One region of the Saliniramus sp. genome, then DNA from elsewhere that is predicted to be linked to it. Evidence: riboswitches for the same ligand, from Rfam matches in the RefSeq annotation. Region 1 holds a riboswitch; the other holds the start of a gene.
The links. Region 1 has a riboswitch for cobalamin ahead of VKP01_RS04140 (ABC transporter ATP-binding protein). Riboswitches for the same ligand answer to the same signal wherever they lie in the genome.
Positions count from the first base shown of each region.

Region 2: another riboswitch for cobalamin. It lies ahead of VKP01_RS01285 (DUF1636 domain-containing protein); the one in region 1 lies ahead of VKP01_RS04140 (ABC transporter ATP-binding protein).

Region 1 is NZ_DATGCW010000087.1:3,317-10,412, forward strand. Features, by position in the region: gene puuE (allantoinase PuuE) at 1-198, opposite strand, end outside; gene uraH (hydroxyisourate hydrolase) at 203-559, opposite strand; gene VKP01_RS04130 (DUF2306 domain-containing protein) at 757-1,152, shown strand; gene gyrA (DNA gyrase subunit A) at 1,297-4,176, shown strand; cobalamin riboswitch at 4,304-4,528, shown strand; gene VKP01_RS04140 (ABC transporter ATP-binding protein) at 4,747-5,586, shown strand; gene VKP01_RS04145 (ABC transporter substrate-binding protein) at 5,583-6,572, shown strand; partial or broken gene VKP01_RS04150 (iron chelate uptake ABC transporter family permease subunit) at 6,656-7,096, shown strand, end outside.
Region 2 is NZ_DATGCW010000025.1:17,522-24,617, forward strand. Features, by position in the region: gene VKP01_RS01250 (GNAT family N-acetyltransferase) at 1-225, shown strand, start outside; gene acpS (holo-ACP synthase) at 241-642, opposite strand; gene VKP01_RS01260 (pyridoxine 5'-phosphate synthase) at 639-1,397, opposite strand; gene pcaC (4-carboxymuconolactone decarboxylase) at 1,606-1,998, shown strand; gene pcaH (protocatechuate 3,4-dioxygenase subunit beta) at 1,995-2,711, shown strand; gene pcaG (protocatechuate 3,4-dioxygenase subunit alpha) at 2,711-3,319, shown strand; cobalamin riboswitch at 3,410-3,592, shown strand; gene VKP01_RS01280 (copper chaperone PCu(A)C) at 3,629-4,174, shown strand; cobalamin riboswitch at 4,237-4,450, shown strand; gene VKP01_RS01285 (DUF1636 domain-containing protein) at 4,560-5,057, shown strand; gene cobW (cobalamin biosynthesis protein CobW) at 5,054-6,109, shown strand; partial or broken gene VKP01_RS01295 (cobaltochelatase subunit CobN) at 6,123-7,096, shown strand, end outside.

The DNA.
Region 1 (7,096 bases):
ACGCTGGCCGAGCCAGGGCTGCGCGCCGACGATGTCGGAGAGAAAGGCCTCGGAGGCGCGGTCGCCGTGCAGGATGTTGTTCTCGCCGCCTTCCTCGTAATTGACCACGAATTGCACGCAGATGCGTGCATCACCCGGCCAGCGCGGATGCGGGGGATTGCGGCCGTAGCCGATCATGTCGCGCGGATAATCGGGCATGGCATCAACTCCCGCGATAGGTGGTGCAGCCCCAGGGCGAGGCGAGCAGCGGCACGTGGTAATGCCCGTCCGGCTCGGCGATGCCGAAGCGGATCGGGACCTCGTCGAGAAAGGCGGGTTCGGGCAGGGCGGCGCCTTGTGCACGGAAATAATCGCCGATGGCGAAGACGAGCTCGTAGCGCCCGCAGATGAAGGCATCGCCCGTGAGCAGCGGCCCGTCGGTGCGCCCGTCGGCGTTGGTGCGGGTCTCGACGAGGATGGTGCGGCTGCCATCTGCATCGAGCCGGTGCAGCGTGACGGCGACGCCGCCTGCCGGCTTGCCGTTGGCGGTATCGAGCACATGGGTGGAAAGACGGCCCATGGCAGCACTCCGTTCGCTGGATGACGATTCGTCTGCGCCCAATGAAGCAGCTTGCGCGCCGGCTTTCCAGCCCCTGGGCGGATTGCGGGGCCTGGCACCGCGAAGCATGGCTCCGGCATTGCTATCCCGGAAAGGGCAGGCTTGTTATCGTCTCGCGTGATCGTGGTCGATTCTCCTTGCGCTAACGGACTGCCCTGATGAATTTCGATATCCTGCTCGCCGCCCCGCCAGCCATCCAGATCCATGCCTTCGCCGCGCTGGGCGCGCTGTTTCTGGGGCTTGCCCAGTTCACCACGCCTGCCGGAGCGCCGATCCATCGCATACTCGGCTATGGCTGGGTCAGCCTGATGCTGGTGACGACGCTGTCGTCGTTCCTGATCAGCGCCAATCCAATCATCGGGCGGTTCAGCTGGATCCACGGGTTATCCGTTTTCACCACGGTGATGATCGTCGTCGCGATCATCAAGGCACGCCGGCACGAGGTGAAGGCGCATCGGGCGATCATGATCAATCTGTTCATTTTTGCCCTGGTTCTGACCGGCGCTTTCACGCTGCTTCCCGGTCGCGTCATGCATGCGGTGGTGTTCGGTTGAACTATCCCCGGCTCAATCGGCGCCGGCGCTTGAAAATGCGGGCGAAAACCGCCATCACAAAACCGGATTGTCGTGCAGATTCGGCAGGGCCCGGCACAAGCCCGGTTCCGCGCCGCCCCCACGTTTCGACGAGAAAGAAAAACCTTGGCCGATAACGATCAGACCCGCCCCGATGGTCCGCCGCCCGGCGGCGACGTGAAGAGCATCTCCATCGTCGAGGAGATGAAGAAATCCTATCTCGATTACGCCATGAGCGTGATCGTCTCGCGTGCGCTTCCCGATGTGCGCGACGGGCTGAAGCCTGTGCATCGGCGCATCCTCTATGCGATGCACGAGAGCGGCTACATGCCGGAGAAACCCTATGTGAAATGTGCGCGCGTCGTCGGCGACGTGATGGGTAAATATCACCCGCACGGCGATTCCGCGATCTATGACGCGCTGGTGCGCATGGCGCAGAATTTCTCCATGCGCCTGCCGCTGATCGACGGACAGGGCAATTTCGGCTCGGTGGACGGCGATCCGGCGGCGGCCATGCGCTATACCGAGTGCCGTTTGGCGAAACCCGCCGTGGCGCTGCTCGACGATATCGACAAGCAAACGGTCGATTTCGACGAGAACTACGACGGCAAGGAGATGGAGCCTGTCGTCCTGCCGGCGCGCTTCCCCAATCTGCTGGTGAACGGCGCCGGCGGCATCGCGGTGGGCATGGCGACCAATATCCCGCCGCACAATCTCGGCGAAGTGATCGATGCCTGTTTTGCCTATATCGCGAATCCGGCGGTCACTATCGAGGATCTCATCGAGATCGTCCCCGGCCCGGATTTTCCGACGGGCGGGCTGATCCTCGGATATAGTGGCGCCCGATCGGCCTATAATACCGGGCGCGGCTCGGTGATCATGCGCGCGAAGGCGGATGTCGAGGAGATCCGCAAGGAGCGCGAGGCGATCATCATCACCGAGATCCCCTATCAGGTGAACAAATCCACCCTGATCGAGCGCATCGCGGACCTGGTGCGCGAGAAGCGGGTGGAAGGCATTGCCGATCTGCGAGACGAATCGGATCGCGACGGCATGCGCATCGTCATCGAGCTCAAGCGCGACGCGGTGTCGGATGTGGTGCTCAACCAGCTCTACCGCTTCACGGCTTTGCAATCCTCCTTCGGCTGCAACTTCGTCGCCCTCAACGGCGGGCGTCCGGAGACGATGAATCTCAAGGACATGATCCGTGCTTTCGTGGATTTCCGCGAGAGCGTCGTCAGCCGCCGCACCAAGTTCCTGCTGGGCAAGGCACGCGATCGGGCGCATGTTCTGTGCGGGCTGGCCATCGCGGTCGCCAATATCGACGAGGTGATCCACCTCATCCGCACCGCGCCCGATCCGAATGCCGCGCGCGCCGCGCTGATGGATCGCGACTGGCCGGCCTACGACATCGCGCCGCTGATCGCGCTCGTCGATGATCCGCTGCATCGCGTCGCCGAGGACGGGACCTACCGCCTGTCGGAGACGCAGGCGCGCGCCATCCTCGATCTGCGCCTGCAGCGCCTCACCGCGCTCGGTCGGGACGAGATCGGCGACGAGCTGAAGAAGCTTGCTGACGAGATCCGCGACTATCTCGAGATCCTGAGCTCGCGTGCACGCATCATGCAGATCATCGGTGAGGAATTCGCCGAGATCCGCGAGGCCTATGCCACGCCGCGCAAGACGCAGATCGTCGAGCATGACGCCGATTTCGACGTCGAGGATCTGATCCAGCGTGAGGACATGGTCGTCACAGTCTCGCATGCCGGCTACATCAAGCGCGTGCCGCTCTCCACCTACCGTGCGCAGCGGCGCGGCGGCAAGGGACGCTCGGGCATGGCGACCCGCGAGGAGGATTTCGTCACGCGGCTCTTCGTGGCCAATACCCACACGCCGGTGCTGTTCTTCTCCTCACGCGGGCAGGTCTACAAGGAAAAAGTCTGGCGCCTGCCGCTTTCGGCACCCAATGCCAAGGGCAAGGCGCTGGTCAACATGCTGCCGATCCATCAGGACGAGCGCATAACCACGATCATGCCCCTGCCCGAGGACGAGGATTCCTGGGACAATTACGATGTGATGTTCGCGACCGCGCGCGGCAATGTCCGCCGCAACAAGCTGTCGGATTTCGTCAACGTCAATCGCGCCGGCAAGATCGCGATGAAGCTCGACGAGGGCGACGCCATCGTCGATGTGCAGGTCTGCTCTACGGATGACGACGTGCTGCTGACCACGTTGAAGGGCCAGTGCATCCGCTTCGCCGTGCCGGAAGTGCGTGTCTTCAAGGGCCGCGATTCCACCGGTGTGCGCGGTATTGCGCTGGGGCCGGATGACAAGGTGATCGCGCTCGCCATCCTGCGCCATGTCGCGGCGACGGCGGAAGAGCGTCAGGCCTATCTCAGACACGCCTCGGCCATGCGCCGGGCTGCCGGCGCGGAACTGGAGGAGGGCCTTCCCGGCAATGGAGCGCCCGTCGATGCCGAGGACGCCGCAGATATCGAGCTCGGCCAGGAGCGCTATGCCGAGATGGGCGCGGCCGAGCAATTCGTGCTGGGCCTCTCGGAGAATGGTTATGGCAAGCGCTCCTCGGCTTACGAGTACCGTGTCACCGGGCGCGGCGGTAAAGGGATTACCGGCATGGTCACCAATGACCGTAACGGCAAACTCGTCTCGGCCTTCCCTGTCGAGCAGCATGACCAGCTCATGCTGATCACCGATCGCGGCCAGACCATCCGCGTGCCGGTGGATGGTATCCGCATCGCCGGGCGCTCGACCCAGGGCGTGATCGTGTTCAACACCGCCGCTGACGAGCGGGTCGTCTCCGTCGAGCATATCGAGGGTGAAACCGAAGCGGCCGTGGTTGATGACGAGGTCGATCTCGGCGAGGCGCCGCAAACGGAAGCCGGTTCCGCAGAGGGCGCCAGTGCGGACGAGGCACCGGGTGCAGAGGATCCGGGTGCTGACGATTCCGGGCAAGACGATTCCGGGCAAGACGATTCGGAGCGTTGATCTCCGGGCAGCCTTGATCTCGCCAGCAGTCACGATCGGCGGCGATCGGCCAGACAGGCCGGTCGCCGTTTTCATCGGTAAAACCGCGATCGGTGGGATATCGACCCTTGGCCGGCGCAACCGGCCCTGCTACCAAGATCGCGATGGTGCCCGGATGAATCCGGGAGAATAGGGAAACCGGTGCGCGGATCGTCTCCTGCGAGATGATCTCCAATTCCGGTGCTGCCCCCGCAACTGTGAGCGGAGAGCGCCCCCTTCATGCCACTGCTTCGGGGAACGGGAACGGGAGCGGGAAGGCGGAGAGGCGCGATGACCTGCGAGCCAGGAGACCTGCCATCGCCGATGCAACACCAGACCGGCGGGGTGTCCGGAGGAGGCCACATGATCAAAGCGCGCTCACGCGTGTCATGCGTCTGGCAACCTGCGCCCCCTGCTTCCGCAGGCAGAGGGCCCGATGCAGCACGCAAATCCGCATTCTGAGAGCATGATCGGCGAATCGCGTCCGCCTTGCAGCTGTCATTGTCGCGCGCTCATGACTCCGCAAGGCGCGATGCAACGCCAGGCAGGGTCATGAGCTGTCCGCCTCCCGCCGCCGCGCGGCTCGCCCTCGACGCCGTCTCCTGGGGGAACGGCATCCTGCATCCGGTCAGCCTTGACCTCGCCCCGGGTCGGGTTCTCGGCGTGCTCGGCGCCAATGGCGCGGGCAAATCCACGCTGTTGCGGCTGATCTACCGTTTCCACAAGCCGCAAGCCGGTCGCATCCTGCTCGACGGGCAGGATATCCGGACCATGCCTGCGCGCCGCGTGGCGCAGTGCGTGGCGGCGGTTTTGCAGGAGCAGCCGACGGATTTCGCCCTGACCGTCGCGGAGATCGTCGCGCTCGGACGCGCGCCGCATCGGCGGGCGCTGGCAGGCCTCTCAGCGCAGGATTGGCATATCGTCGATCACGCGCTGGAGCGGCTTGAGCTGCATGATTTCGCGCAGCGCTCCTTCGGCACGCTGTCGGGCGGTGAGCGCCAGCGGGTGATGGTAGCACGCGCGCTGGCGCAGGAGCCGGGGCTGATCGTGCTCGACGAGCCGACCAACCATCTCGATATCCGCCACCAGCTCGAAGTGCTGCGGCTGGTGCGCGGGCTCGGTGCGACGGTGGTCGCCTCCCTGCACGATCTCAACCTCGTCCACGGTTTCGCCGACGACCTGCTGATTCTGGCCGACGGTCACCCGCTTGCTTTCGGGCCGGTGGGGGAGGTTTTGACGCCCGAACTGATCGCGCGCGCCTTTCGTGTCGTGGCGACGCCGCGTGCGTCAGTGGGTTTCGACTTCGCGCTGCCCAGCGAAGCGCATTTCGGGGCAGCGCCGCATTTTCCGCCAAACACATCAACCAATCCGCAAAGCGAGACATCTTCATGAAATCCGCCCGCCCGGCAATCGCCGGCCTCTGCCTTGCCAATCTTTTTCTCGTCGCGCCGATGACCACAGCCGAGGCCCATCCCGTCACGGTGAAGAGCTGCGACCGTGAGATCACCTTCGATGCCCCGCCGCAGCGCGCAGCCTCGAATGACGTCAATCTCACCGAGATGATGCTGGTGCTCGGCCTGACGGATTCGATGGTGGGCTATACCGGGATTTCTGGCTGGAACAAGCTTGACGAGGCCATGCGCGAAGGCGTGGCGGAGCTTCCCGAACTCTCCGAGCGCTACCCGTCCCGCGAGGTGCTGATCGGCGCCGATCTCGATTTCTGGTTCGCCGGCTGGAATTACGGCATGCGCGTGGGCGGCGAGGTGACGCCTCAGGCGCTCGCGCCTTTCGGGGTCGCGGTGTATGAACTGACCGAGAGCTGCATCCACATCATGGAGCGTAAGCGTATCGCCATCGACGACATGTTCAACGATATCCGCAATCTCGCCGCTATTTTCGGCGTAGATGCCCGCGCCGAGGCGCTGATTGGCGACTGGCAGAGCGAGCTCGATGCAATCGCGCAAGAGATCACCCGGGGCGAGCCCCTGCGCGTCTTCGTCTATGACAGCGGCGAGGACACGCCCTTCACCGCCGGGCGCTATGCCATGCCGACCGCGATGATCGAGGCGGCTGGCGGACGCAACATCATGGATGATGTCGAGACTTCCTGGACGCGGGTCGCCTGGGAGCCCGTGGTCGAGCGCGATCCGCAGGTCATCATCATCGTCAATTATGGTGAGGTGACCGCCGAGGAGAAGATCGCCTTCCTGCGCGGGAATCCCGGGCTCGCGGAGATGGATGCGGTGGTCAATGACCGCTTCGTGGTGCTTGATTACGTCGAGGCGACGCCCGGGCCGCGCAACATCGCGGCGATCCGCACCCTCGCCGAGGCCTTCCACGGCATCGATCTGGCGGCGATCACCGGCGCGGCGGAGTAAGGCAGATGCGCGGCATGCCCGGACCTGAAATCGCGGCGCCCGTGATCGCCGCGAAAGCGGGCGTGCCGCGCCTTCGCTCCGGGATGCGCATGGGCATCTGGGGGATCGGGATCGGGCTCTTGCTGTTATCACTCTCCGCCGCCGTCAGCCTCGGGGCCGTGCCGGTCCCGCTGACGACGGTCTGGGGCGTCATCCTCGATCGCATCGCGCCCGGCCTGATCACACCCGACTGGTCCGCCGGGCGCGCGGCGATCGTCTGGGAGATCCGCCTGCCGCGGGCGCTGCTCGCCGCGCTGGTCGGGGCGGGGCTTGCGCTGGTGGGGGCTGTTTTGCAGGCCGTGACGCGTAATCCGCTGGCGGATCCGCACCTACTGGGGATCTCCTCCGGCGGCGCCTTCGGGGCAATCCTCGCGCTCCTGCATACGGGGATGTTTCTCGGACTTGCGACTGTGCCGGTCTTCGCCTTCATCGGTGCGCTGGCTGCGACGCTGCTGGTGCTCGCGCTCGCCAGCTTCGCCCGGGTG
Region 2 (7,096 bases), on a different contig from region 1:
CTCGCCATCGCCCCACAGCAGCGCGGCAAGGGCGATGCAGCCGTGCTGCTCGCATCGCTGAAGCGCGAGGCCTTCGCGGATTTCCCGGTTATCGCGCTGATCAGCACCGGCCCCGCCACGGGCTATTGGCAAAGACAGGGTTTTGCGCGCTGCGCGATCGCGCAGCCCGAAATCCTCGCGAGCTATGATCCGCAAGCCCTCTACATGGAGTATCCGCGCCCGTGACGAGCGCCCGGCACGTCACGTCTTCACAAGCGCCTCGATGATCACGAAGGCCTGCGCCATCGGCGGCTCGTCGGTGAGGCTGACATGGACATGCGCCTCATGGCCTTCCGGGATCAGCGCAGCGAGCCGCACGGCAGCCCCCCCTGTCAGTTCCAGCGTGGGGCGTCCCGCCGCATCGTTGACCACCGCGATATCGCGCCAGAACACCCCCTCGGCAATGCCGGTGCCGAGTGCCTTCACCGCCGCTTCCTTCGCAGCGAAGCGGCGCGCATAGCAGGGCCCGGGATTGACACGCGCCTCGCAACGCGCCCGCTCACCCTCGGTAAAGACGCGATGCGTGAAGCGGGTGCCGTGGCGCGCGATCGAGGCTTCGACGCGCCGGATATCACACAGATCCGAGCCGATCCCGACGATCATGCGGATTGCCCCGATCGTGCTTCATCCATTGCCGCGCGCATGGCGCCGATTGCCTCCGGCAATCCGCAAAAGATCGCCTCGCCGATCAGGTAATGGCCGATATTGAGCTCGACGAATTCCCCGATCGCCGCGACGGGGCCGACATTCTCCGTGGTGAGCCCGTGGCCTGCATGCATTTCGAGCCCGATACCCGCGCCATGCGCCGCCGCGCGGCGCAGCCGGTCGCGTTCGCCAGCGATACCGGCCTCGTCGCCAGCGAGCCAGAGTTCCGCATAACGCCCGGTATGCAGTTCGACCACCGGTGCCCCGAGCGCGCGCGCGGCATCCATGACGCGCTCTTCCGGCTCGACGAAGAGCGAGACGCGGCATCCCGCATCGGCCAAGGCCGCAATCGCATCGCGCAGGGCGCCCGGGCGCGCCTCAAGGTCGATCCCGCCCTCGGTCGTGCGCTCCTCACGCTTCTCGGGGACGAGGCAGGCGGCATGCGGGCGCAGGCGGGTGGCGATCGCGATCATCTCATCAGTGACCGCCATTTCGAAATTGAGCGGTTTGGTGATTTCCGCCATGAGCCGCTCCATATCGGCATCGCGGATATGGCGGCGATCCTCGCGCAGATGCGCCGTGATGCCGTCGGCCCCGGCCTCGATGGCCAGATGCGCCGCGCGCACCGGATCGGGATGGGGGCCGCCGCGGGCGTTACGCACCGTGGCGACATGATCGATATTGACACCCAGACGCAACCTGCCGCTCGCCATGACCGCTCACCCTCCTCGATCTCGACCGTCGCATAGCGCAAAGCGCCGCGCCGCGAAAGCACCTGCCGCCACATCCGATGTCGCATCGAAACGATGACAGGCGCCGCCGACACGCCTAATCTGTCGCGCAAGGGGACGAATAACAATGTCCCGCGAGCCGGTGTCGCATCACCGCATGAGATCGCGGGCACGCAAGGGGAGAGCTGTAATGAGTGATTTGCACGATGAGGGCATGCGCGTGCGCAGGAAGGTGCTCGGCGATGCGCATGTGGATCGCGCCGAGGCGCGCAAGACCGATTTCGACGCACCGTTTCAGGATTTCATCACCCGCTCCGCCTGGGGCATGCTCTGGACGCGCCCGGATTTCACGCCGCGCGAGCGCTCGCTGGTCACCATCGCCCTGCTCGCTGGCCTCGGCAATGACGGGGAACTCGCCCTGCATCTGCGTGCCACGCGCAATACCGGGGCGAGCCGCGAGGATGTGCGCGAGGCCTTGATGCATGTCGCGGTCTATGCCGGCGTGCCGCGCGCCAACCACGCACTGAAGATCGCCAAAGAGATCTTCGCCGAAATGGATGCGCAGGATGAGGCGGGCTCATGAGCTATACCGAACGCGATACCTCCCGCCATCCGCCGGCCCTGACACCCGCTTACAAGTCGAGTGTGCTGCGCAGCCCGCAAAAGCCGCCTGTCGCAATGCCGGCGACCCTGTCGGAACTCACCGGCCCGGTCTTCGGCCACGAGATCATCGGCCCGCATGACGCGGATCTGACCATGAACCACGCCCGCGCCGGCCACAGCGCGATCGGCCCGCGCATCATCGTGCATGGCCGCATCCTCGACGAGGACGGGCGCGGCGTGCCCGATGCGCTGATCGAGATCTGGCAGGCCAATGCCGGCGGGCGCTATCGCCACAAGCGGGACGGCTATCTCGCGCCGCTCGATCCGGATTTCGGCGGCTGCGGGCGCACCATCAGCGATGAGCAGGGCGGCTATGCGTTTCGCAGCATCCAGCCCGGCCCCTATCCCTGGCCGAACCGGGCCAATGACTGGCGCCCCGCGCATGTCCATTTCTCGGTCTTCGGCCATGCCTTTGCGCAAAGGCTGATCACGCAGATGTATTTCGCGGGCGATCCGCTGATCGGGCTCTGCCCGATCGTCAACACCATCCCCGACCCACGGGCCATCGATTCGCTTACCGCGCGGCTCGACATGCGCGCCACGCAGCCGATGGACGCCATCGCCTGGCGTTTCGACATCGTCCTGCGCGGTCGCCGCGCCACCTTCTTCGAGAACCGTCCGGAGGGCACCTGATGCAGGATCGACCGGATTACCTCAAGCAAACCCCCTCCCAGACGGCGGGGCCGTATCTGCATATCGGCTGCACCCCGCGCGCAGCCGGGCTCGACTGGCCGCATGCCGATCTCGGCGCCATCATGATCAGCGACGAGACGCGCGGCGAGCGCATCAGCATCACCGGCTGCGTGCATGACGGGATGGGGGCGCCCCTGCGCGACGCGCTCATCGAGATCTGGCAGGCGGATGCGCAAGGCATTCATCCCGGGCGCGGCGATCCGCGCGGCAACGGGGACCCGTTCCTCACCGGGTTCGGTCGCTGCGCAGCCGATCCGCAGACCGGCGAATTCCGCTTCGAGACGATCCGCCCTGGTGCGGTTTCGGGGCCGGGTGGCACGCTGATGGCACCGCATATCGGCTTCTGGATCGTCGCGCGCGGCATCAATCTGGGCCTGCATACGCGCATGTATTTTCCACAGGATGATCTCTCCGGCGATCCGGTGCTCGCCCGAATCGAGCATCGCGAGCGCATCGCGACATTGATCGCGCAGGAAGTGGACCCGGGCACATACCGTTTCGAGATTTTTCTGCAAGGCCCGCGCGAGACCGTATTCTTCGATATCTGACAGGGATTTGGTCCTTCACGCGCCATACTGACACAGGCGCGATCGGCCTCGTCATGCGGGGCGCCCGATTGACTCGCCCCGGTCCCTGTGGCCCCTTGCCGTGGTCGGTGCCCGTTCTGGGCCAAACAGGGAAGCCGGTGCGAGACCGGTGCTGCTCCCGCAACTGTAATCGGTGAGCCCGTCCGAAAGCCACTGGTGCCGCACGCACCGGGAAGGCGGACATTGCGGTGATGACCCGAGAGCCAGGAGACCTGCCGACATGAAGCAACCCTGATCGACGAGGGCGGGAGTCCTCGTGGGAGAATAATGATGAACAAGTTCCTCACGGCGCTCGTCGCCGCTTTCCTGCTCGGCATGCCCGCCAGCATCATCGCAACGGCCAGCATGGTTACATCGGCAAAGGCGCATGACGGCGGGGATGTCCACCAGTCCGGCAGCATTATCGTCAGCCATCTGTGGACCCATGCTACCAGCCCCACTTCGGACGCGATCGAGGTCTTTCTGACCATCGACAATACCGGCCTCGAAGGCGATGAACTCATCGCCGCCACCACACGCTTCACCGGCCACGGCAGGCTTCAGGCCCCGGCCGTCAAGAACGGCACCCTGCGCGTTGTCGAGGCGCCGACACTTGAAATCGCCCCCGGGCAGACCATCAGCTTCCAGCAGGGCGGTATCACGCTGGTCCTGCCCAACGTCCAGCGCGTGTTGCGCGAAGGCGATCATTTCGACATCTTGCTCGAATTCGCAAAAGCCGGCGCGATCACCGCCGAGGTCGGCGTCGAGGCGCCGGTGGGCGCCGATGATCACGATCATGACGACGATCATGATCACGACCACGACACGAAGAGCTGAGCCATTTCGAAGCGGGCGCGGAGCGGGCAGCCCTCGGTTGACATCGCCCCGCGCTCCGTTAGACCATTGAAAATGCCGACGGTGCTGCGCTTTCGGGCGCGGCTTTCAAGGGAATGCCGGAAGGATATGCGGGCCTCGTCCCGCCATATCCGTGCCGGAGCTGCCCCCGCAACTGTGAGCGGCGAGCTTCCAGCGTGAACCACTGGCCCATGGCCGGGAAGGAGCTGGCGGCGATGACCCGTGAGCCAGGAGACCTGCCGTCGCCTGCAATGATGATCGATCCGGGCGGGGTGCACCGGGGAAACTGATCGGCTGACGGGGCGCAGGTCCGTTGCCGGACGCGAATGCCGGGTTCTGCCGGTTTTCGAGGTTTGGACACGACACCATGAGCCAAGACGATATGCGCGGCACGGATGCCGCCCCCGAAACGACATATCAGCCAGACATGCGCCCGATCCTGCATGTCTGCCTCACTTGCCGGCAGCGCGATGCCGAGGGGCAGATCATCGAGACGGAGGGACCGCGCGCCGGAACGCACCTCCATGACAATCTCGCGGCCGCCCTGCCCGACGACGCGCCCTTCATTCTGGCGGGCGTCGAATGTCTCTCCAACTGCAAGCGCGCCTGCACCGTGGGGCTGACCAGCCCGACGCGCTGGAGCTACGTCTATGGCGATCTCGATCCGGTCGGGAGCATCGACGACATCATTGCCGGCGCCACGCTCTATGCCGGCACCGATGACGGTATCGTGCCCTGGCGCGCGCGCCCGCAGATCTTCCGCAAGGGGGTGATCGCCCGGATCCCGCCCTTCCCGCCTTCATCTTCCCATTCCGCCGCGCCCGCCGCCACACCGGCCCGCGCCAGCGAGGACCAATCCGCATGAGCAACGCTTTCGCCGCTTCGGTCAGCAAGACGCCCGTCACCATCATCACCGGCTTTCTCGGCTCGGGGAAGACGACGCTGATCCGCAATCTGATGCAAAACCCGCAGGGCCTGCGGCTCGCCGTGATCGTCAATGAATTCGGCGATGTCGGCGTTGACGGAGACATCCTGAAATCCTGCGCCGACGAGAACTGTCCGGCGGATTCGATCCTCGAACTCGCCAATGGCTGCCTGTGCTGCACCGTCGCAGATGATTTCGTGCCCACGATCGAAGCGCTGATGAAGCTGCCGCAAAAGCCCGATCACATCGTCATCGAGACGTCGGGCCTCGCTCTGCCGAAGCCCTTGCTCAAGGCCTTCGACTGGCCGGATCTGCGGTCGCGCATCACTGTGGACGGCGTGATCGCCGTGGCCGATGCCGAGGCGGTGGCTGCGGGACGTTTCGCGGCCAATCCCGAAGCGGTGGAGGCCCAGCGTCTCGCCGATGAGGGCGTCGATCACGAGACGCCGCTCTCCGAGCTTTTCGAGGACCAGATTTCCTGCGCCGATCTCGTCATTCTCAACAAGGCCGATCTCGTCGATGCAGATGCCATGGCCCGCGCCCGCGCCGTGATCGAGAAGGAAGCGCCGCGTCCGGTGCCTATCCTCGAAGCCAGCGAGGCCAGGCTTGATCCGCGCGTTCTGATCGGTCTCGACAAGGCGGCGGAGGACGATCTCGCCGCGCGGCCCTCGCATCACGACGACCACGACCACGAACATGATCACGAGGATTTCGAGAGCATCATCGTCACGCTTCCCGAGGGGCTGTCGCCCGATGAGATCGTGGCGCGGGTCGAGCGTCTCGCCCGCGAGCAGAACATCCTGCGCGTGAAGGGCTATGTCGCGGTACCCGGCAAGCCGATGCGGCTCCTCGTCCAGGGCGTCGGCGCGCGCGTGCGCACCCAATTTGACCGCCCATGGGCGCCGCAGGAAGAGCGCGCCTCGCGGCTGGTGGTGATCGCAGAGCATGATCACATCAACCGCACGGCCATCGAATCCGTGCTCAACGGCTGAGCGGGTTTTAGCGATGCATGTCGTCTTTCGCGAAAGCCATGGCCTCGAAGAAGCCGGCGCGCCCCAGGATCTGGGGCAGAGCCCGGCCGATCTCGTCGTTCTGTCTTTCTCCGACAGCGATCTCGGCGCCTTCGCCGCTGCCTGGCGGGCGGCGCGCGAGGGGATGCCGAGCCTGCGTCTGGCCAATATCGCATCGCTGATCCATCCGCTCTCCGTCGATACCTATTGCGAGAACACCCTGTCGGGGGCGCGCGCGATCCTGATCCGCATCCTCGGCGGGGTGGATTACTGGTCCTACGGGATCGAGCAGATCCAGAAGCTGGCGGAGCGCGAGAATATCGCACTCGCGGTCATCCCGGCTGATGGCCGCCCGGACGAGCGGCTCGATGCGGCTTCGAACCTGCCGGTCTCGACCCTGCGGCGCATCGCGCATCTGTGCGATCAGGGCGGACAGGGTGCGGCCCATGCAGCACTCGCCCAGTTGGCGCTTGCCGGCGGGCTGTATGCCGATCCGGTCATCGGCGTGAAGGCGATGGCGCCGGTCGGCTTCTTCCGTCCCGGCACGGGCATCATCTGCCCGCTGGCCCTGCCGCGCGCGGGTGTGCGCCCGCTCGCGCCGGTGATCTTCTACCGCTCCTTTCTCACCGCCGCCGATACCGGCCCGGTCGAGGCGATGATCGCAGCGCTCGAGGAACGCGGCTTCGATTCCTTCGGCATCTTCGTGCCCAGCCTGAAGGCCCCCGATGCCGCCGGCTGGCTGCGCCGGCATCTGGCGCGGCTGGAACCGGACGTGATCATCAACGCCACCGCCTTCTCCGCGCGCATGGATGCGGATGGCGGCACGCCGCTCGATATCGCCGATGCGCCGGTTTTGCAGGTGGCGCTGGCCAATTCCGACCGCAAGGCCTGGAGCGAGGCCGAACGCGGGCTCTCGCCGGCGGATCTCGCCATGCATGTGGTGCTGCCGGAAGTCGATGGCCGCATCTT